Methanococcus maripaludis: one gene and its partner. Each later gene encodes a partner of the first gene's protein in a complex. Links are inferred from orthologs where the notes say so. Each region holds a gene or a part of one and is shown on either strand. Other genes may lie near its edges. The genes, in order: rnhB and MMJJ_RS05545.

The links.
Region 2: the proteins of rnhB (region 1) and MMJJ_RS05545 are in contact, whole or in part, in a crystal structure (PDB 3P83), measured with the Archaeoglobus fulgidus proteins. The link is inferred for Methanococcus maripaludis from one-to-one orthologs. Residues at the interface, in WP_010878125.1 of Archaeoglobus fulgidus: Ala74, Ile178, Ala179, Ile183, Arg190, Ser195, Asn196, Leu197, Arg198, Gln199, Lys200, Thr201, Leu202, Asp203, Phe205; in WP_010877842.1 of Archaeoglobus fulgidus: Val39, Ala42, Asn43, Val44, Ala45, Met46, Leu125, Asp168, Ser194, Asn218, Tyr219, Pro220, Ile237, Leu238, Ala239, Pro240, Arg241, Ile242, Glu243, Ser244.

Annotation. Positions count from the first base shown.
Region 1 is NZ_CP026606.1:1,323,331-1,338,513, forward strand. What follows is about bases 7,228-10,061. They hold rnhB (ribonuclease HII), read right to left. Parts: upstream 9,092-10,061; coding sequence 8,363-9,091; downstream 7,228-8,362. Other genes in these bases: MMJJ_RS07260 (PspC domain-containing protein), read right to left, coding at 7,228-7,397; MMJJ_RS07265 (tRNA (adenine-N1)-methyltransferase), read right to left, coding at 7,485-8,363; MMJJ_RS07275 (formate--phosphoribosylaminoimidazolecarboxamide ligase), read left to right, coding at 9,210-10,061. Outside these bases: frhG (coenzyme F420 hydrogenase subunit gamma), read right to left, coding at 1-391; coenzyme F420-reducing hydrogenase, FrhD protein, read right to left, coding at 406-930; MMJJ_RS07240 (MBL fold metallo-hydrolase), read right to left, coding at 2,493-3,761; MMJJ_RS07245 (amidohydrolase family protein), read right to left, coding at 3,822-4,940; MMJJ_RS07250 (thymidylate synthase), read left to right, coding at 5,014-5,646; MMJJ_RS09365 (hypothetical protein), read right to left, coding at 5,667-5,858; MMJJ_RS07255 (transglutaminase-like domain-containing protein), read right to left, coding at 6,063-7,121; more of MMJJ_RS07260, read right to left, coding at 7,155-7,227; more of MMJJ_RS07275, read left to right, coding at 10,062-10,295; MMJJ_RS07280 (phosphomannomutase/phosphoglucomutase), read right to left, coding at 10,359-11,672; rpsJ (30S ribosomal protein S10), read right to left, coding at 11,959-12,267; tuf (translation elongation factor EF-1 subunit alpha), read right to left, coding at 12,316-13,602; MMJJ_RS07295 (elongation factor EF-2), read right to left, coding at 13,686-15,183. UniProt on the Methanocaldococcus jannaschii protein: Endonuclease that specifically degrades the RNA of RNA-DNA hybrids.
Region 2 is NZ_CP026606.1:1,024,672-1,039,863, reverse strand. Bases 306-3,148 are described here. They hold MMJJ_RS05545 (DNA polymerase sliding clamp), read right to left. Parts: upstream 2,182-3,148; coding sequence 1,429-2,181; downstream 306-1,428. Other genes in these bases: MMJJ_RS05540 (selenium metabolism-associated LysR family transcriptional regulator), read right to left, coding at 2,256-3,146; MMJJ_RS05550 (hypothetical protein), read right to left, coding at 808-1,395; MMJJ_RS05555 (50S ribosomal protein L44e), read right to left, coding at 570-851; MMJJ_RS05560 (30S ribosomal protein S27e), read right to left, coding at 362-547. Outside these bases: MMJJ_RS05565 (translation initiation factor IF-2 subunit alpha), read right to left, coding at 1-248; MMJJ_RS05535 (PLP-dependent aminotransferase family protein), read left to right, coding at 3,276-4,220; MMJJ_RS05530 (roadblock/LC7 domain-containing protein), read right to left, coding at 4,392-4,736; MMJJ_RS05525 (GTP-binding protein), read right to left, coding at 4,751-5,224; MMJJ_RS05520 (H(2)-dependent methylenetetrahydromethanopterin dehydrogenase-related protein), read right to left, coding at 5,235-6,260; MMJJ_RS05515 (class I SAM-dependent methyltransferase), read right to left, coding at 6,314-7,396; MMJJ_RS05510 (helix-turn-helix domain-containing protein), read right to left, coding at 7,401-7,718; MMJJ_RS05505 (hypothetical protein), read right to left, coding at 7,890-10,544; MMJJ_RS05500 (hypothetical protein), read left to right, coding at 10,739-12,532; MMJJ_RS05495 (MinD/ParA family ATP-binding protein), read left to right, coding at 12,544-13,332; imidazole glycerol phosphate synthase subunit HisF, read left to right, coding at 13,364-14,182.

The DNA of each region.
Region 1 (15,183 bases):
CTGGTGATGGCGGACATCCTGGGATTGCCAAGTCACATTTCACAACTTCAGTTAACGGTGCAAATGAATCGTGAACTGGTTTTGACATCTGATTTCCTTTTGAAAATCTTGTAATATTTCCGCTAGCAGCACAAGCTCCTAACGCAACTAATATTTTTCCTTTTTTTCTGGATTCAAGTGCAACTTCCATTGCGTGGTGGTCGCTTAAACAAACACTACCTTCGAGCAAGACTATGTCTACATCGTCAGGAATTTCTCTCACGTCAGCGAGAGTCTGGGAGTAAACTAAATCTATAGCTCCTAAAACATCTAAAAGCTGTTCATAGGTGTCTGCAAGGGAAACTAGACACCCACAGCAGCTACTTAATTGCACGTGGGCAACTTTTACCATGGTATTCTCCTCCCTTAGTTGATTGGTTTTCCCCTTAATTCGGAAAGTACAATGTCTACGGCTACGTCTACTGCATTTTGGACTTCTTCTGACAGTTCAAGTACTACATCAGGTTCTGAAACGTACTTCTTCTGACAACCGACAACTTTAAAGTCTATTTCACGAGGGGAGTCCCTAACTACTCTGTACATGGTAGTTGAGAGCGGCCAGTCATGACTGTCAACTTTTGTGTGGTCTGGTTTTGGAAGATCCTCCATAGTAAGTATCTTAATTTCTCCAGGTTCTAGTCCGTAATCGATGATATCCACGACTATTATTTTCTTAGTCTTGGATTCACTGTCGATTAAAGTGAGCACTTGTTGCGGAGCTCCTGCTCCTGCATCTACAAGTGCAATGTTTTCCTTTTCTTCTTCAGTTAGTATTTCCTGTAATTTTTCGATTACATGGACACTAAATCCATCGTCTGCAAATAGGATATTTCCGCATGCAAGAACCATATTTTCCTTTAAAAGGTATGAAGGGGTTAAACTGTATTCCATATCAATACCGTTGAAATGATTTTTTTATGATTACCGTAAGTTAATTTGTGTCTTTCAAGGTCCATTAAGGTTCCCTTTCCAAGACTTTCCTTTTCAGGAATTTAGAATTCTCTTATTTCAACAACTTTTTTAGTCTGTTCATCTTTTACGATGACGTGCGTAGCACATGAAGCTCATATGTCGTAAGCTCTCATAATTACTTCCGCATATTTATGGTGGTAACCTTCAATAGCTTTTTCAACAGCTGGGAAGTTCCATGTTGAAGCAGCAATGATGTTGTATTTTTCGATTCTACCGTCTTTGCCCATTTTAGCCATGTGGGTGTTGGTAGCTCTTGGTGCTTCGTGAACACCTATTCCGAATTCTTCTTTTGCATTATAGAAGTTAGGTACTTCTCTTACAGTTCCGTTAATGTTTAATTCATCGATAAGTTCCAATGATCGTTTAACAGCTTCGAAGTTTTCCATAGCTCTCGCAAGGTTAAGGTCCATTGCTCCGCCAGCAGGTTTGAAGTTTCCGTATTTAATCATTCTTGCTCTAGGTCCACCTTCTGCAGGGTTTCCTCTGTAGAATGGGATCTGGTTTGTTGCGGTTTGTGCAATATCTGGGAAGTCTGCATAGTATCTTTGTGCAGGTACTTCTGTTACATCTTTCCAGTTGATAGCATCTCTGTTACCAAATGTTGAGTCTGTAGCAATGTATGGGAGATTGTGTTTACCTAAATCTGGAATTCCGATTTCATCTAGGTATCTTTCCATTAACATTTCCAATACTTCTAACATTGCATTACAATCTTTTTCGTATTCTCTACAAGCATAGTAGAGTTTGGATTTTGCTCTTTCGGTGATGTTGGTTCTCATTCCACCAACCATCAAATTTGGAGGGTGAATTCCTTCTCCACCAGTAATGTCTACAACCATTTGTCCAGCTTTTCTCATTCTCTGGATCAATTTGATTCCTTCAACTCTTAAGGTTCCTGCTTCTTCAGGTTTTAAGAAGTCATCTACAATTAACAAATGGTGTAATGGGTGCGAATGCATCCTATTTCCTAAACCTAATAATTCTCTTAATATCATACCGTCTTTTGGTATTTCCATATCAATAGCATTTTCGATTGCCTCACATGAAGCAATACCGTGGGTTGCCTGACATATACCACAAATTCTCATAACTGCAATAGGTCCAAATGCTGCTGTTTTTCCTTGCAGCATGGTTTCGAAACCTCTTACAGGGGTTGTATTTGGATAAAATGCCTTAGTTACAATCCCTTCATCATCTACATTCAAAACTAGCTTAGCATGCCCTTCATGTCTAGTTGTAGGGCTGATAGTTACAGGTTCTGCCACTTTATTCACCTCCAAGGGTAATATGCATACATTAAACTTTCTTTCTCGGGGATAATATAAAGGAATACCTCTTTAAAAATGCAGATAAGGGATTATATATTATTAAATACTTAAAAGCCCGTTTAAATTACTTATTTTTGTAACATACATTAGAAAAGTAAATATTATATCGGTTATCAAAATTTAAAATATTAAAAAAGAGAGTATGTGGGATAATTAATCAAATAAAGGCAAAACACTGCCAATACTTGGAGCAAGTGCGGGAATTTTTAAGGTTTTCCAGATTGTCATTGCAAGGGATAGTGCCTGATATCTTTCCCCGTGCATTACAATTGCTTTATCTGGTTGCGGTATCTTTTTCATAAATCTAAGGAGTGAATTGTAATCAGCGTGGGCAGAAAACTCGATTTTCACTACTTTTCCATTTACCGGAATTGCTCTTTTAAAGGGTTTTACTTCTGTAGCTCCTTCTTCAAGGCTTCTTCCGATAGTTCCTTCAGCTTGGTATCCGGTTAATATAATTTTATTTCTTGGATTTTTCAATAATGAAAGGTATTGAAGTACTGGACCTCCCTGAACCATTCCAGATGTTGAAATAATGATACATGGTTCTCTACTGAAAACTTCATCCCCACCTTTTATTAGATTTCCAAATGGGTTGATCCTGTTTTCAATTGCATTTTTTATTTTTGGATTTAACCAGTCAGAATATCCCATGTACATTCCGGTAGTGTGTGTCAATGATCCGTTAATGTAAATTGGAACTTCTTTTAAAGCACCGCTTTTCATGTAGTTATTGATTACGACAATGATTTCTTGGGATCTTCCAACTGCAAAAACTGGAATAATTACTTTTCCGCCGTTGTCGATAGTTTCAGAGATTTCATCAATAAGCTGTTTTTCTAAAACTTTTCTTGCAGGCTTTATATCTAATGGTGAACCGTAGGTAGATTCAATAATTATTGTATCGATTTCATCAAAGTCGGTGTCAGCTGCACGAAGAGTTCTTGTTTCAATTTCGTTGATATCTCCAGTATATAATAATTTTTTTCCATCGATATCTAAATAAAGAGAAGAACTTCCTAAAATATGTCCTGCATCGTACATTTTCATCTTAATGTCTGAAGTAACCTGTTTTTCTTCTCTATAGTTTACAGTTTTGATTACATCCATTGATTTTTTGATATCTTCTTCTTTGTATGTTTTTGAAAGGCTTACTGTATCTTTCCATACATTGTACATTAAATCAGCAGTTGGAGGATTACAGAATATTTTTTTGAAGTTAAAGTAAGGTATTGCACCGCAGTGGTCCAAGTGTGCGTGTGAAACTACAACCGCATCAACGTCTGAGTCGTTAATATCTGGAAGACCGTTGTCTGAAGGATCCATTCCGCAGTCAATTAATATTTTTGATTTTTTAGTGTTTATCTCTACGCAAGATTTTCCGATTTGGTGGCATCCACCGTGAAACTTAGCAATTGTCATTATATCACATAAATTTAATATATTGCAGTTTTTTAAATTAAATAATAATTAAACATTAAATTAGCAAACTAAAAACTTTGAATCAACGTCTCCATTTTCCAATCTGGTTACAACTGATGCAGCAATGTTTTTAGAAGTTTTTAAAATATTTCCATTTTTTATAAATGTAAATGTCGGAATATATCCTTCTTTTATTAATCCAGTATTTTGAAGTCCAAGTATTTCAGCACCGTTTACTGTCGCCATTTTAAGAATTTCTTTTGGATCCACGTGGTAAATTTTGTAGATAAAGTCCATTTCTTTAAATATTGACGGAGAATTTGCCATAAAGTTATCTGTTCCAATTCCAAGTTTTAAATTATATTCTAACATTTTGGGAATATCCGGAAGTCCAACGTTAAACGAGGCATTTGCTCTTGGGCATACTACAACTGGTATTTTATTTTCATTTAACAGGGATAGATCGTCAGAACTTGAATGTGTCGCATGGATAAGAAAATCTGGTTTTATGTTTAGATTTATCAATCTTTCAATTTCAGAAATTCCATATTTTTCTTTTGAATACTGGACTGAGCCCTTATGTTCATTTGCATGAATTGAAAGTATTTTTTTGTTTACTAATTTACAAATAAACTTAAGTTCTTGGTCCGAATACTCATTTGAACCGCTTAATCCTAAACCATCACAATTATCCAAGATAATGGATATTTCATCTTTTAATAGGTTTTCTTCTCTTTGAGTGGGTCTTCCAAGAATTATGGGTTTAATAGATACATTTGAATCTTCAAATGCTGATTTAAGTGAATTTATTCCATTAAGTCCATTTTCACGGAAGTCACAAAAAGCTTTAATGCCATTATTTTCGAGATCATAAAGCCCTTCTGACATCCCCTGCACCAATTCTTTCTCGCTACAAGTATTTAAGAACTTGTGTTTAAGGCCGTTTGGTGGTTTGACAAGTTCGTCAAGTGACTTGCCAATACCAATATCTTTAATACTATTGTCTCCAATATGAGTATGGGAATTAATAAGGGGAGGAATGACCAACCCCTTGTAATTTAAAACATTTGAATGGTGTTCACTCGTAAATCCTTTTATGATTTCATCTTCAATAACCAAAGTTCCTTTTTTTGGTTCGAAGTCGTCGCCATATAAAAAATTAGAATTTAAATAAACCATAATTCGCACCTTTATTCTAACTACCTTAATTTATTGAAGTTTAAACATTAAATATTATCTGTTGGTGAAAATCATGCTCGCGCTGAAGAAAAAATCCGTTAAATCTGCATTCGAAGCACTTATACCAAAAATCATGGAAGAAGGAACTGAAATGATTACCGAAGATGGGCAGAAATGCAAAGAGATAATGAATACAATTATTGAAATTAACGATCCATCTGACAAATCAATCTCTGAAAAATATCCCCTTGGTGAAAGGGCTGTTAAATCTTACACAGAACAGTTATTACACGGATCAGGAGCAACGTTTGTCTACGACTATCACGAGAGAATTTTTGAATATCCTAATGAGAAAAAAGAATTAAAAAACGATCAAATTGAATATATCGTAAATAAATTAAAAGAACAGATTAATTCAAGACGGGCTGTTGCAATTACCTGGAATCCATATATTGACCAGACTGTAAAAGATGTTCCGTGTTTGCAGATTGTACAGTTTTTAGTAAGGGATAATAAATTATACCAAACAGTACTTTTCAGATCAAACGATGCATTTTTGGCATTTCACGCAAATGCAATAGGATTGATTGCTCTTGGTGAAATGGTTGCCGAAAAATTAGGAATTGAACTTGTAAAATACACGCATCACTCAGTATCCATGCACGTTTATTTTGAACGGGATAGTGATGCTTTAAAAAAGTTTTAAAATGAATTAAAAAAATATTTTTATTTATTTCCGCTTAACTGTTTTAACTTTTTACTGAGTTCTAAAAAGTCCATGCAGTCTTCAATGCATCTGTAGGACCCTCTGGATTTAAAACAATCAATTATTTCTTGAAGTTCCGTGCTTGGTTTTCCTCGTATCCCGCGCCATACATTTTTTATTGAATTTCCAACGCCCATAGTATCTACCTTCAATAAACTTTGTTATTTGTGCCTACAAAGCCTCTTTTTAAAATTAAAAACATTGTAATACAACAAAAATAAGTATTTTTTAATTATTATATTATTGTTACTATTCTAGAAAAATCGAAATACTTTTATTGTACAATATATGGAAATGCCCTAAACTAAAAGATATTATTATATAACGCCGAAAAAAAGTATTAAAGTTTTAAATAATTATTTTTTAGCCAGATTTATTATTAATTTAAGTTTTTCTCCATCGTATGAACTTCTAATCCAGATGGAACTGTATTCTGAAATATTATATTTACTTTCATTCGCATCGTTTTTAATGTAATCAAATGCCCATTTTGCATACTGTTTTTCAAAAATTGGTGTGTACCCTCCAAATTCAAAGAAATACTGAATTGTAATTCCTTTTTCATACGCTCTTGGAAGATATTCCATTGAATCTAAGTATTGTATATTGTAGTCACTTTTTATTTCGTAATTCTGTTCAAAATCTGTCATCAAATACCTTGAAAAACCTGCAATATCGCTGTATTTATTTGAAACTGCACTGTAACTTTCAACAGATTTAAAATCTTTATCATAAGAAACTGAATCATTTACAAGTTTAATTTTGTAAAATGTAATGTTATCGATATTATAATTTTCAACATCTTTTTTATAATCTAAATAGTTGTATAAATCCATAATTGGGGGCTGCTGGTCGATAATGTAGTAATCACCATTTATATCAACTGCCGCGGCTGCATGACCTGGATTTCCTGTTGATTCAAATGTTAAGATATATATCGAGGAATAATCCATTTCTAAAAGCAATGCAGAAGTTAATAGGGCATAATCTCCACAGATTCCAGATTTTAATTTAAGTGTTTCTGCAGGACTTTGTATTGTATTATTATATGAATCAGAAACTTCTGTTCTTCCGCCAACCCAGTATGTAACCTCAGGACTTGGGAGTTCTGCTTTTTCATGATTATATTCAATATTATCTTCTTCCCAAAGTACAATATTCCAGATGGAGTCTTCAATAGTATTACCACTTAATGATTTAGAAACGTTGGATACCTTTTCAAGTTCATTTGGGGATAAATATATTTCAATTGAATCTTCAAAGATATATTTTGGAATCTTTTCGTCAAATTCACCATTTTCAAGTATTTTTGATAAATTTAAACTTTCAAAATTATTTTGAACGATAAATAGTGTAGAAAATACTAAAATTCCAATGATTGTAATATAAATTATGTTTTTCAGTTTTAAATTCATAAAAACACCAAAAATAAAAAAATTTAAATTAGTTTATTCTTCAGATTCAGCTTTTATTTTTTCAGGCTCTTTAGAAAAATCGTACGAAACCCCTTCGGGTGCAATAGGGATAATTATTGCTGCAATAATATATACAATAATCATTAACGGGTTCATGAAAAATAATAGTACCCATAAAAGCCTGATGAGCGTTGGATCTACGTTGAAATAGATTGCAAGTCCCCCACATACTCCTGAAAGCATTTTTTCTTTGTCTGATCGGTATAATCTTTTCATAAATTATCCCTCAAAATAGATGATACTTGTGTTCGTTATAATAATTATGAAAAATAGTAGTATTTAAAAAAATGGTTAAGTGAAAATTTAATTTTCTTCAGACTGTTCTGCTGTCTCTTTTGGCTTTTTTGGAACGTATTCTACTATTTTTTCAGGGCAGACTCTCGCAGTTGTAATGTATCCGGTGTGTCCGATCATTCTAGTTGATGGCCTTACTCCTTTTTCTGAAATTTCAATGTCTCTTACAATACATTCAACAGTTCTAATGTCTAAAAAGCCGTGTTCTTTTAAAGCTTCAACACCTTTTTTAGCCTGTTCTACGTATGGTACATATATTGCAATTCTTCCCTTTGCTTTATTGAGTGATTTTTTAGCATGTTCCACAACATTCCAAGGGTCAGGCATATCCAAAACTAAAACATCGATATTTTCTTCTTCTATTTTTTCAGTAATATCTCCGATTTTTTGCGTAACGTTGTAAAGCCCGTTTTCTACAATTTCAATTTCTTCTTCGTCTTCGTCATCAATTCCAATGATTTTTTGGTTTTGTCTAACGGCTCCAACTATTTCAAGATTTTTTCTAGCAATTTTTGCAAATTCTGGCCTTTTTTCGTAAGTTATTATTTTTCCTTCTTTTCCAACAGCATTTGCTAAATAAATTGTAAGTGCCGCAGAACCAGTACCTGCTTCAACAACGGTTTCTCCATTTTCAATACCGCATTCAGCAATGATTAATCCGATATCTTTTGGAAGGAGTGTTGTAACACTTCTTTTCATTTTTTTAATAATGTCATGAATAGTTGGAGTTACAAAATAAAATTCTCCGCCTTTATTTGTAATTAAAATTGATCCTTCTTCTTTTCCAACTAAATCAACAACACCAAGGTCGTTTCCGAAATTATCGAGGTTTTTATTTAAAAGGTATTTTTTTCCACGATCATCTATAATTAGTTCTTTGTTAACCATTATTTCACCCACTGAAATATTTTTGATTCTTCGATTTCCTTTAAAAGATTTTTTGAAGTTGCCCAGCTCTTTCTAGCAATTTTTGGGAGAGTTCTGTTTTCATACACGTAATTTTTTAAAAATTTTTTAGTTTTTGGATCACTTGGATATCCGCTTCCAATTTCTCCAAAAGTTTCTTTATATTCTTCAATAACCCTATCACGAGTTACTTTAGCAATAATTGATGCAGCAGACACTATTTTGTAATTTTCATCAGCTTTGTGTTCAGCAATGATTTCAACGTTTTTATTAATAAGTTTTGCTTTAAATTGATTTGAAAATGACTGTTCACTGCTACTGCAGGCATCGATATAAATTGATATATTATCATTTTCCCTGATAAAATGATTTGAAAGCTTTGAAAAAGCGCTTAATTCTATTTTGTTTAAGTTTATAATTTCCATCTGTTTGTCAATTGTTTCAGGATCAATTACAATCTTTTCGACATCGCATATTTCGTTTATTTTTATATAAAGTTCTTCACGCTTTTTTTTGGAAAGTTGTTTACTGTCCTTTAATTCAAGATCATTTAACTTATGTAAATTTTTTTCATCAATTTTTACCGAAGCAATTACCATTGGTCCAAGTACGGGTCCACGGCCTGCTTCATCGAGTCCAACTATTATTTTTTCGTTAGATCCGTTTGAATTATCCGAATTATTTAAATTATTATTAATATCCTCACTCATTATATCACGTAATTTACTAAACAGGAAACATATAAAAAACAGTAACACGAATATACTTATGCGTTATTTCGGGTCTAAAAACTCTATTTTAAATACCATATAGAACAATGGTGGTAATATGATTCCAAAAGAAGAAATAATGGGGATTTTTGAAAAATATAACAAGGATGAAGTGACTATTGTTACGGTAGGAAGCCACACGTCTTTACACATCTTAAAAGGTGCGAAATTAGAGGGTTTTTCAACAGCAGTTATAACAACAAAAGATAGGGCTATACCATACAAAAGATTTGGTGTGGCAGACAAATTTATCTATGTTGATCAATTTTCAGATATTTCAAAAGAAGAAATTCAACAGCAATTAAGAGATATGAATGCAATTATCGTTCCTCACGGTTCATTCATTGCTTACTGCGGATTAGATAATGTGGAAGACACATTCAAAGTTCCAATGTTTGGAAACAGAGCTATTTTAAGATGGGAAGCTGAAAGGGATCTCGAAGGACGGCTTTTGGGCGGAAGCGGTCTTAGAATTCCAAAAAAATATGGCGGACCTGATGAAATAGATGGGCCAGTAATGGTTAAATTCCCTGGAGCAAGGGGCGGAAGAGGCTACTTCCCATGTTCAAGTGTTGAAGAGTTCTGGAGAAAAATAGGCGAGTTTAAAGCTAAAGGTGTTCTCACAGAAGACGATGTTTCAAAAGCACACATCGAAGAATATGTTGTTGGTGCAAACTACTGCATTCACTATTTCTATTCACCATTAAAAGATCAGGTTGAATTAATGGGAATTGATAGAAGATATGAAAGCAGCATTGATGGGCTCGTTAGAGTTCCTGCAAAAGACCAGCTTGAATTAAATATAGACCCTTCCTACGTTATCACCGGAAACTTCCCTGTTGTAATTAGGGAAAGTCTTTTACCTCAGGTATTTGACATGGGCGATAAATTAGTTGCAAAAGCAAAAGAAGAAGTAAATCCGGGAATGCTTGGACCATTCTGTTTACAGTCATTATGTAATGACAACCTAGAACTCGTTGTATTTGAAATGAGTGCAAGGGTTGATGGTGGAACAAACACGTTTATGAATGGAAGTCCATATTCATGCCTTTACACTGGCGAACCGTTAAGCATGGGTCAGAGAATTGCAAAAGAAATAAAATTAGCACTTGAACTTAACATGATTGACAAAGTTATATCTTAAATTAAATTTAATTTTTATTTTTTTTAAAAAAGTATTTTTGGAATTTTTAAAGTTATTTAATATTTAAGAATTTATTATCTCTTTTATTTCTGTTAATTTTTCATTCATTGTTTTTTCATCATCTGCTTCTAAATTTAACCTTAAAAGTGGTTCAGTATTTGATGATCTAACATTAAACCAAAAATCATTACAATAAAGCGAAATTCCATCTAATTTTTCGATTTTGCAGATGTTTTCATATTTTTTTTCAATGGATTCGATCGATTTTTTCTGGTTAGCCACTTTAAAGTTTATTTCACCACTGTGGAAATATTTTTTGTAATTTTTCGAAATTTCTGAGAGTGGTTTTCCTTCTCTTTCAAGTGCTTTCAAGATATAATTCAATGCTAATAACGGGCTTTCAAAGTAACCTGTTGATTTGAAGTAGAAGTGATTGCTAAACTCCCCTGCAAACTCTGCATCTATTTCATGCATTAATTTTTTTATGAAGTAGTGTCCAACTCTTGTTTTTACAGGAGTTCCCCCATTTTTTGAAATTGTTTCAGGAACCACTTTACTGCATCTTAAATCGTATACAATTTTTCCTTTAACTTCGTTTAAAATTTCATTTGAAATTATCGCAGTTAATATGTCCCCTGCTAAAATTTCTCCTTTTTCATCGACCATTCCGATTCTGTCGCCATCTCCATCAAAAATAAGGCCAAATTCGCAAAAGTTAGTTTTTACCGTGTTTATAATATCGATCAAACATTCTTTTTTAAGGGTGTCTGGTTCGTGTGCAGGGAAATTTCCGTCCGGAAAATCGTTAACAAATATTTTATTTTCTAAAACTTTTTCTAAAACTTTTTTTTCTGCATTGGTAGTTGCACCGTTTGCAAAGTCTACTGCAATTTTTCGATTTGTTTTTTCAAGTTTTTTGGTAAAAAAATTCAAATATTTACTTAAAATATCAACCTTTAAACTTTCTAAATCCAAATTTTCAATTTCTTCCTTTTGTTCTTCTGAAAGTTCAAACATTTCAAAATCCGGTTTTATTTCATCTACTGGTGAAAGTGGAATTGCATCGATGTCGCACATTTTAAATCCAGTATACTCTTTTGGATTGTGGGATGCAGTTAAGATTACTCCAAGATCAAATTTTTTAAGAGTTCCAAAGTACATCAGCGGGGTTGAGATTTCTCCAGCATAGTAAACTTTAGAATTTTCAAGTATCCCGTAAATAAATGGTTTTAAGAGTTTTTTGGAACCGATTCGAATATCGTTTCCAACCATTATTCTTTCATAGTTTTTTCCAACGAGTTTTCCTAAAGAATAAGCAAAATTATCATCTAAATCTTTTTCATAAATTCCCCTGATGTCGTATGCCTTAAATACCAATTTAAACCACCGTTCAATGTTCGAATAAAAAAATTTATGCGTTATATTATGTAAATTGGGATTAAATAACTTTTCAAAAAAATAAAAAATATTATACCATAATTACTCTGAACAATGGTCGAAAATAAAATTAAACCTCACACACTCTGGAATGAGGTATTATTTATTATATTAATATATTTATAAAAATGTTTTGATTTGATAATGTGAAAAAAAGAAGTTTTATTGCAATCCTCAACTCTCAGATTGCAATACGTCTGGCTTTTGCGATTTAAACGAATTAAAATTAGTTTCTCAATTCAATTTCGATTTGAACTGTGTCAGGAATTCTAACTTTCATGATGTGTTTCATGGTTCTTTCGTCAGCTTCAATGTCGATAACTCTTTTGTGAACTCTCATTGTCCATCTGTCGAATGATGAGGAACCTTCACCATCTGTTGATTTCCTTGTTGTAACTTTTAACGCTTTTGTTGGTAGTGGAATTGGACCTGACATGTCTACACCAGTTTTTTCAGCGATAGCTTTAATCTGGTCGCATACACCGTCTAATTCTGTGTGTTGTGTGCTTGATAATTTTATTCTTGCTTTTTGCATAATATGCCTCTTTTGCCGTGTTTAATAAGAAGAAAAAGTTAAGCTAAATTATTTGTTTTTAGCTGTAACTTGGATTGCCATACCTGCAGCAACGGTCATACCCATATCTCTGATTGCGAATCTACCGAGTTGTGGGATTTCTTTAACGCTTTCCATAACTAATGGTTTTGTAGGCATTAATTTAACGATTGCAGCGTCACCAGCTTTTAAGAAGTCTGGGTTTTCTTCTAAAACTTCACCAGTTGCAGGGTTTAATTTTTTCTGTAATTCCATGAATGTACATGCAATCTGTGCTGTGTGTGCGTGGAATACAGGTGTGTAACCTACTGTCATAACTGATGGGTGTTGTAAAACAACGATTTGTGCTGTGAAGTCTGCAGCAACTGTTGGAGGGTTTGTTGTATGTCCTAAAACGTCTCCTCTTTTAATGTCTTTTTTACCAACGCCTCTTACGTTGAAACCGATGTTGTCTCCAGGTTCAGCACTTGGTAATTGTTCGTGGTGCATTTCCACAGTTTTGATTTCTCCTACTGCTCCTGCAGGTTCGAAGACAACTTTGTCTCCTGGTTTGATGATACCTGTTTCAACTCTTCCTACTGGAACTGTACCTACACCAGTGATTGAGTAAACATCCTGGATAGGTAATCTTAATGGTAAGGTTGTTGGTTTTTCAGGTGGTTGGAATCCATCGATAACTTCTGCGAGTGTAGGTCCGTTGTACCATGGTGTTTTGTCGGATTTTTTGAATACGTTGTCACCAAGAAGTGAAGCAACTGGTATGAAGTTGATGTTGTCAGGGTTGAATCCAACCATTTTTAACAATTGGTCGCCTAACATCTTTTTCATTTCGTTGTAGTCAGCTTCTGAGAAGTTAACTGTGTCCATTTTGTTGATTGCAACAGCTAATTGGGTGATACCAAGTGTTCTTGATAAGAAAACGTGTTCTCTTGTTTGGGGTTGAATGCCTGATTTAGCATCGTCAACGTTTACAACTAAAACAGCTGCATCAGCTTGTGAAGCACCAGTGATCATGTTTTTAATGAAGTCTCTGTGGCCTGGGCAGTCTACGATTGTAACTTCGTATTTTGCGGTAGGGAATTTTTTGTGAGCTACGTCAATTGTAACTCCTCTTTCTCTTTCTTCCTTTAAACCGTCCATAACGTAAGCAAATTCGAATCCTGCTTTACCTTTTTCTTCAGCTTCTTTTCTTAATCTTACGATTAACTGTGGGTCGATAGCTCCACCATCTAATAATAATCTTCCTACTGTTGTTGATTTACCAGCATCTACGTGTCCGATAAATGCAACGTTAAGAATTGGTTTTTCTTTTGCCATAATCATTCCTCCATAAGAGTATATTTTTAGCGATTTTTGTAATATGATAGTGAAAAAGGGTATATATATTTTATGGTACTTGTTTATTCAGATTTTAACCCTTTTCTGTCCCTAATTTGTTTAGCAATCTTAGGTTGAAGCTCGTTTGGAACTCTTTCGAATCCTGAGAACTCAACGCTCCACAAACATCTACCTTGTGTAGCCCCCCTAATTGCACCAGCAAATCCGAACATTTCAGCAACAGGCACTGAAGATTTGATAATTGACATGTCTCCTTCTTGTTCCATGTCGAGAATCTGTCCTCTTCTGTTGTTGATCTCTTTCATACCGTCTCCCATGTAGTCTTGCGGGGTGTTGATGTAAACACTTTGCATAGGTTCGAGGAGAACTGGTTTTGCTTGGGCAACTGCATCCCTTACACCGAATCTTACAGCAGGGATAATTTGAGCAGGTCCTCTGTGGATTGCATCTTCGTGGAATGTTGCATCCACTAATCTGATTTTTACACCCTGAACTTTTTCAGCTGCGAGTGGACCGTTTCTTACACCTTCTTTGAAACCTTCGATAATTAATTCTCTAGCTTCATCGAGTTGCACGATACCTCTTGTCATGTTTACAATCATGTTTCCATTGTAAATTGACATTACTTTTTTCGCCTGATCTTTTTCAAGACCTGCTTCAACTAACCTTGCTTCACCATCAGCGGTAGTTTTCTTTTTGTAATCTTCATCGTGGAGTTTACCTTCAACGTATGCAGCGTAAACTGACTCTTCCATAGGTTCTGCAATCATGTAGAGTTTGTTGTGTTTGTTTGGTGATTTTCCTTCAATTTCTGGGGATGTGCCCATAATTGTTTCTCTGTAAACAACGATTGGTTCACCGACATCTACTTCAATTCCACCGTCTCTTCCGATTTTGGTGTTAGTGATAACTTCGATGTGGAGCTCACCCATACCGCTGATTAAGTGTTCACCGGTTTCTTCGTTGATTTCTACTCTTACTGTGTTGTCTTCTCTTGCAATCTGTCTTAAGATTTCAATTAATTTTGGTAAATCTTTAGTGTTTTTAGCTTCGATTGCAACAGTGATAACTGGTTCAGAGGTGTGGCTTAATGATTCAAATCCTGGTTCTAAGATTTCTGAAGGGCTGCATACTGTTTCACCAGCAGTAGCTTCTCTTAATCCTGTTAAAGCACAGATGTTACCTGCTGAAATGCTTGGTACCTGAACTCTTTCAGCACCCATGAAGATTGAAACTTGCTGAGCTCTTGCTTTCTGTTTTGAACCAACGAGGTAGAGGTCGTCTCCTTGTTTGATTCTTCCTGAAAACAATCTGCATGCAGAAATTGCACCAGCGTGTTTATCAACGATAATTTTTGTAACAACACCTGCAAGTGGTCCGTTAGGGTCACAAGCAACCATTGATTTACCGATGGTTGATTCAGCGTCTCCTTTCCAGATGTTTGGAATTCTGTATTTTTGAGCAGTCAATGGATTTGGTAAGTGTTTGATTGACATGTCAAGAACAACTTCGTGGAGTGGAGCTTTTTCAGCCAATTCTTTTTGGTTTTCTTGCTCACAG
Region 2 (15,192 bases), 290 kb from region 1 along the record:
GTTGCCCTTTTTAATGAAAGATCTATCTGGTTTTTATGAGGAGTTACTCTCATTACCTTTGCAACTACTCTCTGACCCTTTTTGATATGGTCTCTTATATTTTTAATCCATCCAGAAGAAACTTCAGAAATGTGAACCATTCCTTCCTTCCCAGGATACTCTAAAAGTTCGATAAATGCCCCAAAAGATTTAACGTCGATAACATTTCCGATTATAATGTCCCCTTCTTCAGGAAAATCGTTTCTCATGATTCCACCTTGATTATCTTATAATAAGCATATGGAGTGTTTATACTCACTAGTATTTAAACAATTATAAAATTGAACTAATTTTAAAGACGTTTAAAAAAGAATAAAAAGAGTTATTGTAATACTTCTAAGATTTTTGCTTTGATTGCACCTTTTGATGCCTTTGGTTCAGCAATGATTTTACCGCATGCTGCACATTTAACTTCTGTTGAAGGGCATCCAAAGATAACTTGTTCATTGTTGCAGTCAGTGCACTGAACTTTTAAAAATCTGCTTTTAGGTTTTGAGATTAATTGCATGTTTTCTCACCGTTTTTCTTAATTATTCTGTTAATTCAAACATTCTTGCTCTGAAGCCGCCGTTGCTTCTTGTGTGCATTTTTCCGCATTCGGAACATTTGTATCTTAAATCCAATTTTTTAATTGGTTTAGCTCCTCCAGGTAAAGGTCTTGGGTACCCTCCGTATCCTGCAGTAACTCGTCTAAACTGTCTTTGACCCCATTTCAATTCGCTAGCTTTTCTTTTTTTAGCTCGTTCTACTGTGTGTGCGGTGTGCTTTTTACAGTATGGGCAATATCTGTTTATCTTTTTTTTCATCTTCATGAATGTTCACCCGTTTGATAATATTGTGTTTCTCTAAAATCTTTGAAAATTTCCTATCCAAAGAGATAACGTCATTTTTGTGTAAAACATACTGTAAATTCCCATCTGTAAAGCAGGGGAACTTAGTGATGACTCTTACAATATCAATATCACTTTCAGTATTTATATGTTTTGGTATTTGACACTTATCGGTTTTTTCTTCCGGTTTATCTAAATTAGCTGAAAATTTGGCTTTTTTTTTATCGGATTCATCTATTTTTGAAATGTAATCTTCATTTCCAGATCCACAGCACGTTTCTTCGATAAAAGCTACGACCCGTTTTTCATCGGGCGTGAACTTATTTGGGCTTTCTTTTAAACAGTTTACCTTATAAATTCTAAAACTTAAAAGATTATTTAAGTAGTATTTTACCCTTTCAAATTTAATTTTATCATCGATTGTCTCGAGATAGTTTCGGGCATCTTTGTAAAAATTTTCCGGAAGATCATTTAGTCCTTCTTTAAAAAATTCGTTGAAAAATGCATCCCTTATTTTCTTATACATGTTTTTCACGTTATTATTCTAAAAAAAATAAATTTAGGATTCAATTCTTGGTGCAAGTAAGAATACAAGTTTTGAACCGCTTACTTCGTACTCGATTTTTACAGGCATATCAGAACCAAGATATATTTTTAAAAGATCTTCTGCAGCGGTTGATTTTGTTAAATCTTTTAAATAAGCTAAATTGAAAGTACTTCTTGAAGCTTCACCCATGTTAAAGTCTGCAAGAGCGTTGTCGTCATCGTCAATGCTGTTGTCAAATACGGTTTCACTCTGGTTTAAATCGCCTTTTGAATAAATTACAAATTTATTTTCATCGATTTTCAAGGTTATGTGGTCATTTACAAGTTCTGCATCTTTTAATGCTTCAACAAATGCACCCGCTTTGATTGAAACGCTGTTTGGATATTCGATGTCCGGAACTTTTAAATTACTTGATGAAACATCGTATAACGCGATTGAAAACTTCCTTGTAACGTTGCTTTTAAAAGTAATATTTAATTTATTTTTTTCTACATCAAGATCCAGGATTAATTTTTCGTCGCCCCTTCCTCTTGCAATGATTTTTTTAAGTGCTTCTAAATCAATTCCGATATCTTGAATATCGCCTTCATATTCTTCAAAAACGTCTTTTGGCATTTCCATGCTCACTAACGCCACGTGCGACGGGTCCATTGCGCTTGCCTTGATCCCGTTTTCGTCCACTTCAAAACAAATTTCATCTACTAAATTGCTGGTTGCATTTATAACTTTTTTAAAATCTCTTGTATTACATGTAGCCCTGAACATTCACTCACCAGTGATTTTTAATTCATATGAATTATTATACAAAAAATATATATGGTTTTTTAAGTGATTCAAAATTATTTTCCTGACACAAAGTCCCAGAATGATTTTATTGCACTTGGGTTTCTTGGTTTTTTACCCTTTACAAGATACATGTATCGAGTAAGATCTAAATCCTCAATAGGCACTATTTTTAGCTGTCCTGCATCTGCCGCTTTTTTTGCAGGGATTTCTGAAATAATTGATATACCGTATCCTTCTGAAACTGCAGTAATTATCGAAGAATTGCTTCCAAGGCTCATTATCGTGTGTAAATCCATCATTGAATAGCCTTTATCTTGAAGTGCGTCTACAAATATCTCTCTTGTACCGGATCCAACTTCTCTATCGATGTAATCTTCTTTTAATATATCTGAAAGTTTTGCGACTCCTTTTTTCGCAAGTTCATGTTCTGGAGGAACTACGAGTACGAGCCTATCTTTTCCGATTACTTCGCTTTCGTATGATCCATCATAAATATTTCCAACTGCAATTATGTCAACTGCCCTGTCTTCTAAAAGCTTGAAACATTTTTCAGAATCCGTAATTTGAATCTGAAAAGACACATCTCGATAAACTTTAGTATAGTCTTTAATTATACTTGGTAGTAGATGTTCTCCAGGGGTAGTACTTGCAGCAATCCGAATTAAGCCTTCAGGATGTTCGTGCAGAATTCTCATCTGCTGTTTTGCATTAGATATATTTTCAAGCAACTTTTCTGCATTTTCATAGAGGATGTTTCCTTCAGTAGTTAAATCAACTCCTTCAGGAGTCCTCAAAAAAAGCTGTGCATCAAAGAATTTCTCTAAAACAGATATATGGTTGCTTACAGTTCCTTGGGTGACTCCCAATTTTTTCGCAGCTTTAGAAAAGCTTTTAGTCTTTGCCGCAAATAAAAATGTTTGAAAATAACTGATTTTTGGGTCCATGGTATCACTATTATTATACGTTTATTCTTATAAGTAGATACTATTAGAAAAACTAATATATATACAATGTCATTATTCTTTTAAAAATTAAATTAAGGAAATTAAAAGAAAAAATATTCTGGTGAACAGATGATTATCCCGCACAGAAAACCCTGCATCGAATCACAAATTAAAACTTCTGGAAATCTCGATGAATTAAAAATGATAATAAATGATCGTTTATATTCAGAAAAAGAAATCCAAATACTCCCCTCAGGAAATTCTGCAATTCATATTGCATCAGAAATCGTGTCAAAATTAAATCCAAATTCAAAAACATTAATTCCCGACATGGGCGGATGGAAAGGTTTTGAAACATATTCTAAATTATCAGGATTAACTGTTGAAACACTAAAAACGGATCTTGGAGTAGTTAACTTAGAAATTCTAGATGAAAAAATTAAAGAATGTGGTGCAAAATCTCTCTTCTTAACGTCACTTGCAGGATACCTTGCAGAACAGCCATTAAAAGAAATTGCAAAAGTATGCAGTGAAAACGATTGTTTGTTTATAGAAGATGTTTCTGGAAAAATTGGTGGAGATTGTGGGTATGGAGATATAATTGTTTGTTCAACAGGGTCACCAAAAATTATAAATTGCGAATACGGCGGATTTTTAGGATTTTCTAAAAAAATTAATGAAAATTTAAAAGATAAACATCTAAAAGAAGATGTTAAAAACCTTTTAAAAACCTACAAAATGCCCGATATTTACGGGAAAATGATAGAAGAAACACTGATTTCAAAAAAGTCTTACGAATTATGTATAAAATTTTCAAATATTGTCAAAGAAAACATGGAAAATGCATATTTTAAGGATTCGAACGGAGTTTCAGTATTTTTAAGTTACGAAAATCCAAAAGAAATCGCTAAAAATATCGATAAATCTGTTAAATTGAACAATGGAAAATCGATCCTCACAATGTGTCCATTATATGAGAGAATCTTACGAAAAGGCGTTGTTTTGGAGATAAAAAAAATGGACATTCACAAAATAAGCGAAAACGAAATCTATGAAATATTAAATTTCTTTTAAAAAAATAAAAAAAGTGTGTATGAATACAGTCGTGAGATGTCGAGTTTACCCCCACCACTGCCGAAAACATTTAAAATCCATATCCCCGTATCTATTATGGGTACCTAAATATTTAAATGTTATTAATTATTTCAAATAGTAAGGTCCTAAACAATTAAACTGTTTAATACCTTAAAATGCAGTTTTAATTTTTTCTGTTGCTTTTTTCATTGATATTCTGATTAAACCAAGATTAACTTTTGAATCAGACAGTACAACTAAAATTCCTTCTCCTGCATCAGTCATTAAAGTTTTACCAAATTCTGCTTCAACCATCATCTGTTCGAGTGGCCCTTGAGCGATTTCTGATGCAGTTCTTTCCGCAGAACCAAATGCTGCAGAAGCCATTGCACCGATAAGTTCGCTATCGAGGTTTGAAGGAATTTGTGATGCGATAACAAGACCATCTTTTCCTACAACCATTGAACCTTTTATTCCCTCAGTTTTACTCAAATCTGCAAGAATTCTATCAATCATAACTATTACCCCACTTAGATTATTTTCAATTGATCCATTATTTCTGATAAACCTTCTTTTCGGTAGATCGATCCTGTAACAATATTTGAACTTTCTATAAAACCGTTCAAATTATTTATTATTTCAACTGCATTTGATTCGTTGCAAATGTCCATTTTATTTATAAATACTGAAAACGGGATGTTCTTAGTAGATAACAGATTAATAATATCATTATCCACTTTCCTTAAACCAACGGTGGCATCAAGAACTAAAAGAGCATAATCTGCCCCCTCAACCGCAATTTCCCTCATGAAACCAAATCTTTCCTGACCAGGAGTTCCAAAGAAATGGAATTTTTTATCATCCATTTCAATTCTACCATAGTCTATCGCCACAGTTGTACCATTGTGTTCCACTTTACCCACATTTTTAATTAAATTTTCCATTAACGTGGTTTTACCCACATCTTCTGAACCCATTACCACTATTTTAAGTTCTTTTACCATTATTATCCCATTATTGGAAGAGTTTTTTAGTACTTCTTTTAATAGCTCCGTTAGCAGCTGCACCGCCGATTAATGTTTCAAGCTCTTTTACTAAAGACTGTGCTGCAACAAGAGTCGTTGGTTTTATTTCAGCAACTGTTGAAGCTTTTTCTAATTCCCCGTCTAAATGAGTCAATATTTCAAGTGCTGCATCTAAATCTTTTTGTTGATCGAGTAAATGCATTGATGATGCGGTTTTGCTGAGCAATTCTGGATTTAATGCTTTTACAAGACCATCTACACCGGAAGATTCAACAAGTGATGCCATTGTCTGCAGTGTCATTAAAATCTGCTGTTCCACCATTTTCTTTGGAGCTTTGATTACTTTTGTTCCAACGGAATAATAATCCAATACTCCTGCAAGGGTAACTGCAGTTAAAAGAGAACCCATATCCGATACTGTTGCAGATACGTCTGCTGGAACGAGGTACGGGGTTTTTTCAATGCTTTCAGTGAGTTTAACACATTTTTCAATCTGTTCATCTGAAGCGTATTCTGTTCCATTTGTTGCTTTTGAACTGATAACATAATGTCCGTGCTGAGGAGTTCCAGGAACTGCTGCAGGGTGCATTGATGTAATACCGATATCTTTTCTTTTAGTTCTTAATTCAACTTCCAACATTGTGTATAAAATAACCGGAGAAACAGTACACGTATTTGCAATGATTGCGTTTTGTGGAAGGTGTGGTAAAATAGTTTTAGCAATTTCTACAGTTTTTTTACCAAATGGTGTAAAAAATATTGCAATTTCCGCTTCTTTTGCAGCTTCTGCGTCATCGGTTACTACCTTAACTCCAGCTTCTTCGACGACTTTCCACTGTTCGTCAGTTAAGTTTGATTTGTTAACTTCCGCTAAAATAACATCGTGGCCAGCTTTGGCAAATTCAATAGCCATCCTGCTTCCACCGTATGGAGGAACACCACCATAGGTTCCAGGTAAATTTAACTGGTTAACGTACAGATTTTGGTTTCCTGCACCATATACCGTAACCTTCATTTAACCACCTTTTTTTAAAAAAATAAACGAAAAATAATAAGGCAGTTTAATTATTAAATCCTTTCGACTACGATACAGTTATCTCCAAGTAATTCATATTTGTAATCAATTCCAATTAACTCGAGTTCTTTTAAAATTTCTGTTTTGGAGACGTAATTTTTAAAGTATTTATTTAGGTGATTGTAAAATTCAAAGAGTTCTGCATTAGTATTTATATTTTCAGTAAAAAATTCCTCCATTATCACGAGTTTACCTCCTTTTCGTAAGGAGCCCGTCATTTTTTTGAGGAATAATTTCAAAGAATCTGCGTAACTTAGTGTGTGGATGCATAACACGTAATCGTGCTTGTTTTTTGCAATTGTTTCAGAAAAATCCAGTGCTTTCAATTTTGCACATTCGATTCCACTTCTCTTCAATCGCCCTTTTGCAACCCTTATGAGTTTTTTTGAAATATCTACACCAACATATTCGCCATTTGGGGCCACCTTGGATGCAAAATAAAGAGGGGAACGTGAACCGCAACCAACTTCAAGAATAGTGTCTCCATTTTTTATATCCAAGTATTCAGAAATCACTTCCCTGCAAATCTTCATGTATTTTGTATTTAACATCATATCCCAGATATCTGCATCTTTTTTAAAGTTTAAGAGAATTTCTGGGTGATCATAGCCAATAAATGCATACTGGACCAGACCTGACATGAAATCGTACTTTGAAACGTGATCTGAAATAATTTTATCATATTCCGGGTGTATCGAGGAATAAATAAAATCAGAATTTAATTCCAATCGTTCTTCTTCGTTTAAGTTGAGTAAATTTAAACTAACAGCGGTTTTTATGTATTTTTCCACGAATTCTTCATTTGGATATCCTAAAATTGTTATTAATTCTGAAATCGTCGGCCTGAAATCTTCAACAGCTTTGAATATTCCAAATTTAAGACCCTGTCTAAAAAATATTCCCATTAATTCATTATTTATATATTCTACAGTGTAATTTAAAGAATTTATTTTATTATTTAGACTACTTGCGTTAGCTTTGCTAAAGTTTGAACCATATTTTAAAATATTATTCTCAGAAAGCATATTTGACCTCACCCCGGATTTATTGCCCGAACCATCTATATTAAAAGCCATGATTTCACCAGTTATCGGCAGAATCGTAGTCTTTAAGATATTCTACTACGGTCTTCCCATAAGTTGTCATTTGATATATCTTCATGCCTTCTTTCCCGTCGCAGTTGACTAATCCAAGTTCAATCAATGATGAACTACCATTATATCGATTTCCCATCCCTTTCAAACATCCTAAAACGTTGCTAGGGTCAGATTTTACTCTACGAGAAAGTTCTGAAAGGTAAGTTCCGTGAGGGTGTATATCATATAAGAAATAAACAATTTTTTTTCTTAGTTTGCTCTTGTTCAGAGACCTAATTATCGTTGGATTTATAAATATCATGTCTTCTGATCCCAAAAAAGACACCTCGAAAGTTAAAAATTAATTAAAATTACATAACGTTTACCAATATTATTCGCCATATGGGGATTATAGGAACAATACCCTAATTGATAACGTTGATTATATTAATACTATTAGCCAATATAATCTTTATACCCAGTATTAATTTTTTTAATATACAAAGTTTCTTATAATGGGAATATTAGACGCGATGGAACTTACCGTATCCAAAATATTTCCAATAATGCCCCTATTTTCTTCTTCAGTAGCGGATTGATTTTCTAAATCTGAATTTTCCCCAGTATTTTCTACCTCGGTTTTTGGTTCCACGTAAGTTTCAGGTTCACTATTTTCTTCTTGTGTAATAATTTCTTGATTATTGGCTATGGTTAAATATTTTTTAAGTATCATTGAATGATATGTTCCAGATTCCATTGCAAAATCGGGAATTTCAACTTCAAAGACTATATCGTAGGTTTCCCCATCAACATCACCCAGCTTAATTTTAAGAGGTTTTGATTCTGTAGAATGAATTATGTCCTTATATATTGGACTTTTATATATAATTTTATTATCGTTTGAAATAGTAATTCTGTAAAAATACGTTAGATTAACAGGATAGATACTTGAAAGGCCTGAAGAAATAACCACATTTAAGTTATTTTCAGTGTATACCATATCATCTATTTTTATTGGCGCTACAACTTCGGTAACTTTGTTAGTACTCGTTGGTATTGAACTTAATAGATCTATACTTGAATACCTTCCAACAGGTGTTAAAGGATTTATATCCTTTGAAACTGTTCCAGAACCTTCCGTATAAAATATATCTACATCTTCAAAGTCATTTAATGGAACTGCATGAAAGAGAGTATATCCAATAAATCCTTCTTCAAAGAATATATCAAAATCTGCAGTTTTTAAGTTACCGCTTGTACTTTTTGCTTTTACCAAAACATTCTTTTTATCAGAAGTTGCTTTTAAATTTCCATTTGAATCGTAAACTTCGACCCACATTTTGTAAGTTATATCATCTGAAACCATACTTTCGAATGAAACCGCGCATGAATTATTAAAACCTGCAAGAGGATAGTTTAAGAATAAACCGCCGTTTTCATTTATTGTCGCAATTTTTGGAAGAATTGTGTTGTTATACCATACTTTTCTTATATCCAAGATATTGTACGCATCAAAATGAACCATTGTACTGTATCCTGCAATATCATCATCTTCGTCAACTGCAGCTCCATTTGTGTCAACAACTACTTCGATCAATCCATTTACTTCCCGGTTGAATTTTAAATCTATTGAATACGTATTTTTTTCTTTTGGTGAAAGTTTGAAAGTTATTGGTTCCGTTGTTTCAAAAACTCCGCTTTCATAACTATTATCTTCGTCGTAGTGATCCCCAACATAAAGTTTTCCAGTTAAAGTCCGGTTATAATTATTTTTCAAAGTTACATTCATTGTATAGTTTTTTCCAACAAAAACGCATCCCGAATTACTTGACGCTAAAGCTGCCGAGCTGTCTACCGGGTAAGAAATATTGTAAATCTGAACTGGGGAAACAATTTCTGGATCAATATCTACATCTTCTTCAGAATTATAGAGGTAATATTTATTTGAATACACAATTATGTTAAATTCCCCGTCATCGACCAATCTTGAAATAAATGGAATATATAATGTATCTACATCATTTTCATCTATTTTGATTGTTTTTTTGGATAGGCATCCACTGGAGCTTTCAATTATTACAGTAGCAGTTTGATCATCGTCATACCTATTTTCAAGATTAACTTTTAAAAATGAGAGATATGGATCATCTTCAACATAGGCCCTTGGAAGAACGTTTTTGCTTTCAAATTTAGCATTTAAAGCGTTTTCAATAGTTTTATCGTAAATTTTTGAAGATTGGTAGTAATCATTTACCATTTCAGAATTGCTTCCATTAATATTGTTAAATAGCGAATAACTTGCCACATGAATCGGGAATTGGTATGTTTTGGCAGTTTTTTTGTAATTGTAAGAAATAATTCCAGTGTCTTTTACCATTTCAGTTTCTTCTAGATCATTTGTATAATCGTGAAGACCCATGATTTCGGTGTGAACCTGTATTTTAAATTCATCGTTATCCGCAGTTATTTCTGGAATATTAAAAGAGACTTCTTTTTCTGAGCGGTAGGACACATAAACTACTTTTAAATCATCTTTTCCATTGTAGTAGATATCTTCATTTTCAATATCTTCGTTTGTGTCGCCATCATAATCTGTAGAAACTACACTTATCCAAGTTTTAACTTCGTAGTCAGTCTGCGCTCGATAATTACTTTCAAGAGTTACAGTAAACCAGTTGCTGTTTACAACTTCAAGATTTTTGTTTGAATCGGAAACATAACTATCCTGACAGGTTACGTTTTTTACATCTATTGGACTTACCACGTTTACAGTTATTTGTTCAGAATCGACTTCTTTTCCATTTTCATCGATTAAGCTAATATCCACGTCATGTTCACCGACTTCGTCAAATTCAAGCCTGATTTCAACGATTTTTTCATAGTGGGTGTTTGGTGAAAGTGGCAGTATTGCTGATTCAAAATCGTTTTCTTCATAGCTTGCCGTTACCCTTACGTTTCTTTGGTAAGGATCATTATTTACTAATCCCACATAGATTACAGGCGTACTCGGGTCTATGTATATTTCAGAAGAGTCAGGATTGTCCCCGACACTCCATATTTTGTAAATTGAAATTCCTTCATCATCTTCTGCATAATTTACAGAAACAGTAAATAATAAAATCAGGACAAAAATTAGTTTTTTTTGCATAATACCCCTAAAAAGAATAAATTATTCGGTTTTTATTAGTAATTTGTATAGGGAGCTATTATTTTTAGATAAAATTAGTAAATGGGTTTTAAAATAATTTTTGTGTACTTGTTTATGTAGGTTCGAGTAGTGAAATTATATTAATAACGGGAAACATAATACGTAATTGTTATTAACAATACTGCGGTGATTTGATGAAGCTGAAATTTTTTGGCTTGATTATTGTGTCATTTATGTTATTGGGGGTCGTAAACGCAATACCTTACAAGTGGACTTCGACAGTACCAATTACTTATGTTGATATTTCAAACATACAAGATACAGAAAAGCTTGATTACTATTTGAATTCGGATAATATTGTGGTAATATATACCGGAAACGATTTTGCAATGACTCCAAAAACAGAGGCATTTTTAGAATACCTGGGGCTTGTTAAGTCAAAAAATATCGTTAGTAGTATTCCAGATTTTGGAAATTCTACGTTTGTAAATTCAAATTCGGAAGTTATTCCTGCAAGTTATGTTTACAGAGACGAAAATGGTGCATACCTTTACATTAATTCAAACGATGCGGCTGAAAAAGATACAACAATAGTATATGAAGCATCAATCAGTTCAAAAATCATTGATGATGGATACTACGAAATTAAACCTGGAAAATTATTTATTCCATACAATATCGACCTTGAAAATCAGGACATTGTTGATTTTATTGGAAAATATGTGGCACTTCAGGGTGAAACTTTTGCATATATCAATAAAGTTCCTTCAAATTACGATTCTGTTGTGATTAATGGAATTGTTGTACAAAATATTATTCCTGATGATAACGGGGAAAGTTCAATTTCTGTTGCAGATCGAAAAATAACCGTTGAAGTGCGGGATGAAGATACAATTAATAGAAAGCTAGCAGGTGTTAAGGCTGCTTCTGAAATTCTTGGAATTGGAACCACCTATATTACAACAGGTTCTGAAAATATTGATATAATAAAAGACAGTTCCATAACGGACGATGAAAAAGAAAGCCTTTTAAACAGCTATTGGTTTAAAAAACACTATTCTGATTATTATTCCCACATAAAATATAATAATTACGAAAATTACCCAAATACTCAAGATTTACTTGCAATGAGTTATTATCCATTAATATATATGGATAAAGCTCCCGAAACATTCCAAGATGACCCAACCGGAGGATACTATCCAGATACAATTTCATATACGGGTTCTGAAAGCCTCGGATACTGGAATGAAGGTGCAGGTTCTGAAAACAGTTATTACCACTACGATGGTGAAGACTACTGGAACGACGATGAAACAGTTACCCGCGATTACTGGTCAGTCAGTGGCGATTTTGCAAGTATGAGCGAAGAAATAGACTTTAACGATAGATACGAATACTTTGAACATTGGTACGTTAAAAATTACGCTTATGCAATGACTGGTGGTGCAAACGGCCTTTTATTATTCTCGAGTGATGACGATTTATTGGATGCGGTATTCAATAAATACAATAAGAATATTACTTGGAAATTGAACCTTGAAGGAATCGACTACGTGGTTATTCCTGATTATATCGGATACGATAAGATCGACGGAATTGCGGTTATTAAAATTCCTGGATTAAATAACAACGAAATAAATGGAATGCATTTTATTGATGAAATCTACATCGAACCACAAAATGAAGAATACGGAATTTACGTTGCAGACGTTTATGAATACAGTACTAATACACTATATGATTTGAATGACAATAATACTTGGATTTGTTCATTTGAAGAATACGCAAAATGGGCTGAAAACTATAAAACCAGCAGAATATATATTAAAAATGATACTGTATACGTAAATGCAGACGAAAACGCAAAAATAACGATTTATAAAGAAAATATAACTCGTGTAACAGGTACCTCAACCGAGTTATACGATGCAACTGGAAAGTTGATTATAGCAAAAGCACCAGATACAATTTCACTTAGTAACTAGGAAGTGGTAGTATGAGATTGGGATTTTACAACATACAAGGCGGAACTGGAAAAACGACCATTGCTGCAAATATTGGGTATTACCTGAGTGATAAAACCAAAACTGTTTACGTGGATTGCGATATTTACGCTGGTTGTGGGGCCCTGTTATTTGGATTTGAAGATAGCCCCCATACGTTAAATTCTTACCTTTCTGGAGCAAGCGCTTTAACAGATATAATACATCAGTTTGACGATCTTTCTGTGATTGTTGCAGATTCAACACCCAATTCATTCAATACAGAAATTAATCAAAAAAGAATGCTCGAATTAATCAGGGTTTTAAATGATAACTATGATATCGTGTTATTAGACCTTCCTCCAAACATTACTGAAGGAAATCTTTTATTTTCTTCTTTGAATTTAGAAGAAAAAGTAGTAAATAAGATGATTGTTGTTGCAGAAGACAGTATCCCTGGAATTGCAAATACCATGAAAACAAAAGAGCTTCTTTACGCAATAGATATCGATTGTATTGGTGTTATTGTAAACAAATTCAAAGATACTGTTGATTTCGACGAAGCACTTGATGACATTATTGCAATATTGCCATACGATAAAAAAGTGGAAAACCAGTGGATGGAAAACGTTCCTGCAGTTCAGATGAAATCAAAATTCAGTAAGGAATTAAGTTATTTAGCAGAAGATCTTGCTGAAGTCTACATCAAAAAAGACCTTGCCGCAGTTAGGGCTTTAAAAGTAGCAAAAGAATTAAAAGATATGACATCTAAAAGACAGGATGTTGAAGAAGACGAATTTTAAAAAATCAATTTATTACTTTTTTGGTGAATTTATGCTTACTAAAAGAATCATTCCCTGCCTTGATATCAAAGAAGGTAGAGTTGTTAAGGGAACAAATTTTGTAGAGTTAAGAGATGCAGGAGATCCGGTTGAGCTATCTAAAATTTACAACGAGCAGGGTGCTGACGAACTTGTATTTTTGGATATTACCGCATCTTTTGAAAAAAGAGACATTATTATTGACGTTGTAAAAAGAACTGCTGAACAAGTATTCATTCCATTAACTGTTGGTGGAGGCATAAAAACAGTTGATGACTTTAGAAAAATATTGAGAGCTGGCGCTGATAAAATTTCAATAAATACATCAGCAGTAAAAACTCCAGAATTGATAAAAGAAGCTTCTGAAATTTTTGGGACGCAGTGTGTTGTTGTTGCAATGGATGTAAAAAGAAAGTATATAACAGATTCTCAGGATGCAAATTTGAAGGATAAGAACATCTTTGAAACAAAACTTGGGTCCTGCTGGTTTGAAGTCTATATCTATGGTGGAAGAGAAGGAACGGGTATTGATGCAATAGAATGGGCTAAAAAGGTTGAATATTTAGGTGCTGGAGAAATTCTTTTAACTAGTATGGATGCAGATGGTACAAAAGATGGGTACGATTTAGTATTGACGAAAGCAATTTCTGAAAATACAAAACTTCCAATAATTGCAAGCGGAGGTTGTGGAAATGCAAACCACGTTGTCGATGCATTTACTGAAGGAAAAGCTGATGCTGCATTAATGGCAAGCATTTTACACTATAGAGAATGTACTGTTAATGACTTAAAAAAAGAAGTTGAAAAAAATAATATTCCTGTAAGATTTTAATTTTAAATTTTTTTGATAGTTTAAAATATCCTTTAATCTAAATATACAAATTAATATGCCTAAAATAAAAAGTGACTAACAGCGTCACATTGTTCCCACCAGATGGCAGTACTTAATGAATCGCAGGAGGGCTTAATTTCCGAGATCGGGATGGGATCGGATGTAACTCCTCCGCTATGACCGTTATATCAAAGTTTAAATTAAAAGTGCATCTATTGCCCCCGTATCTTTAAGTGTCCAGATGCCAATTTATCTCTTGAACTATTAGTACTAGCGGGCTGAACATCTCGGAAAACCTTGATGCGTACACCCCTAGCCTATCAAACCTGTCTTCTACAGATGTTCTCGTTCCCGAAGGAAACGGCTGTCTATTTTCAGGATGAATTTCGAGCTTAGATGCTTTCAGCTCTTATCTCTTGGCGCGTGGCTGCTCGGCAATGCCTTGTCAGACAACCGATCGACTAGAGGCGCCGACGGCCCGTTCCTCTCGTACTAGAGCCACCTTTCCCTCAGACAGCCAACACATCCAGCAGATAGCAACCAACCTGTCTCACGACGGTCTAAACCCAGCTCATGATCCCCTTTAATGGGCGAACAGCCCCACCCTTGGGTCCTGCTGCAGACCCAGGATGGGAAAAACCGACATCGAGGTAGCAAGCCGCGGGGTCGATATGGGCTCTTGCCCGCGACAACTCTGTTATCCCCGGGGTAGCTTTTTTGTCATCCCTGGCCCCCATCAGTGAGGCACAGGGGTTCGTTAGGCCCGGCTTTCGCCTCTTCGTTGCGTTTTGTTGGCAACAAAGTCAGGCTGGCTTTTGCCCTTACACTCAACAGCGGAGTCCTGACCCGCTTGAGCCAACCTTTGGGCCCTCCTGATGCATTTTTAGGAGGGTACCGCCCCAGCCAAACTGCCCACCTACCGGTGTCCCCTAAAAGGGTAAGGAACATGGTCATGAGAGGGTGGTGTCCCAGGGTCGCCTCCACCTTTCCTGGCGAAAAGGTTTCGATGG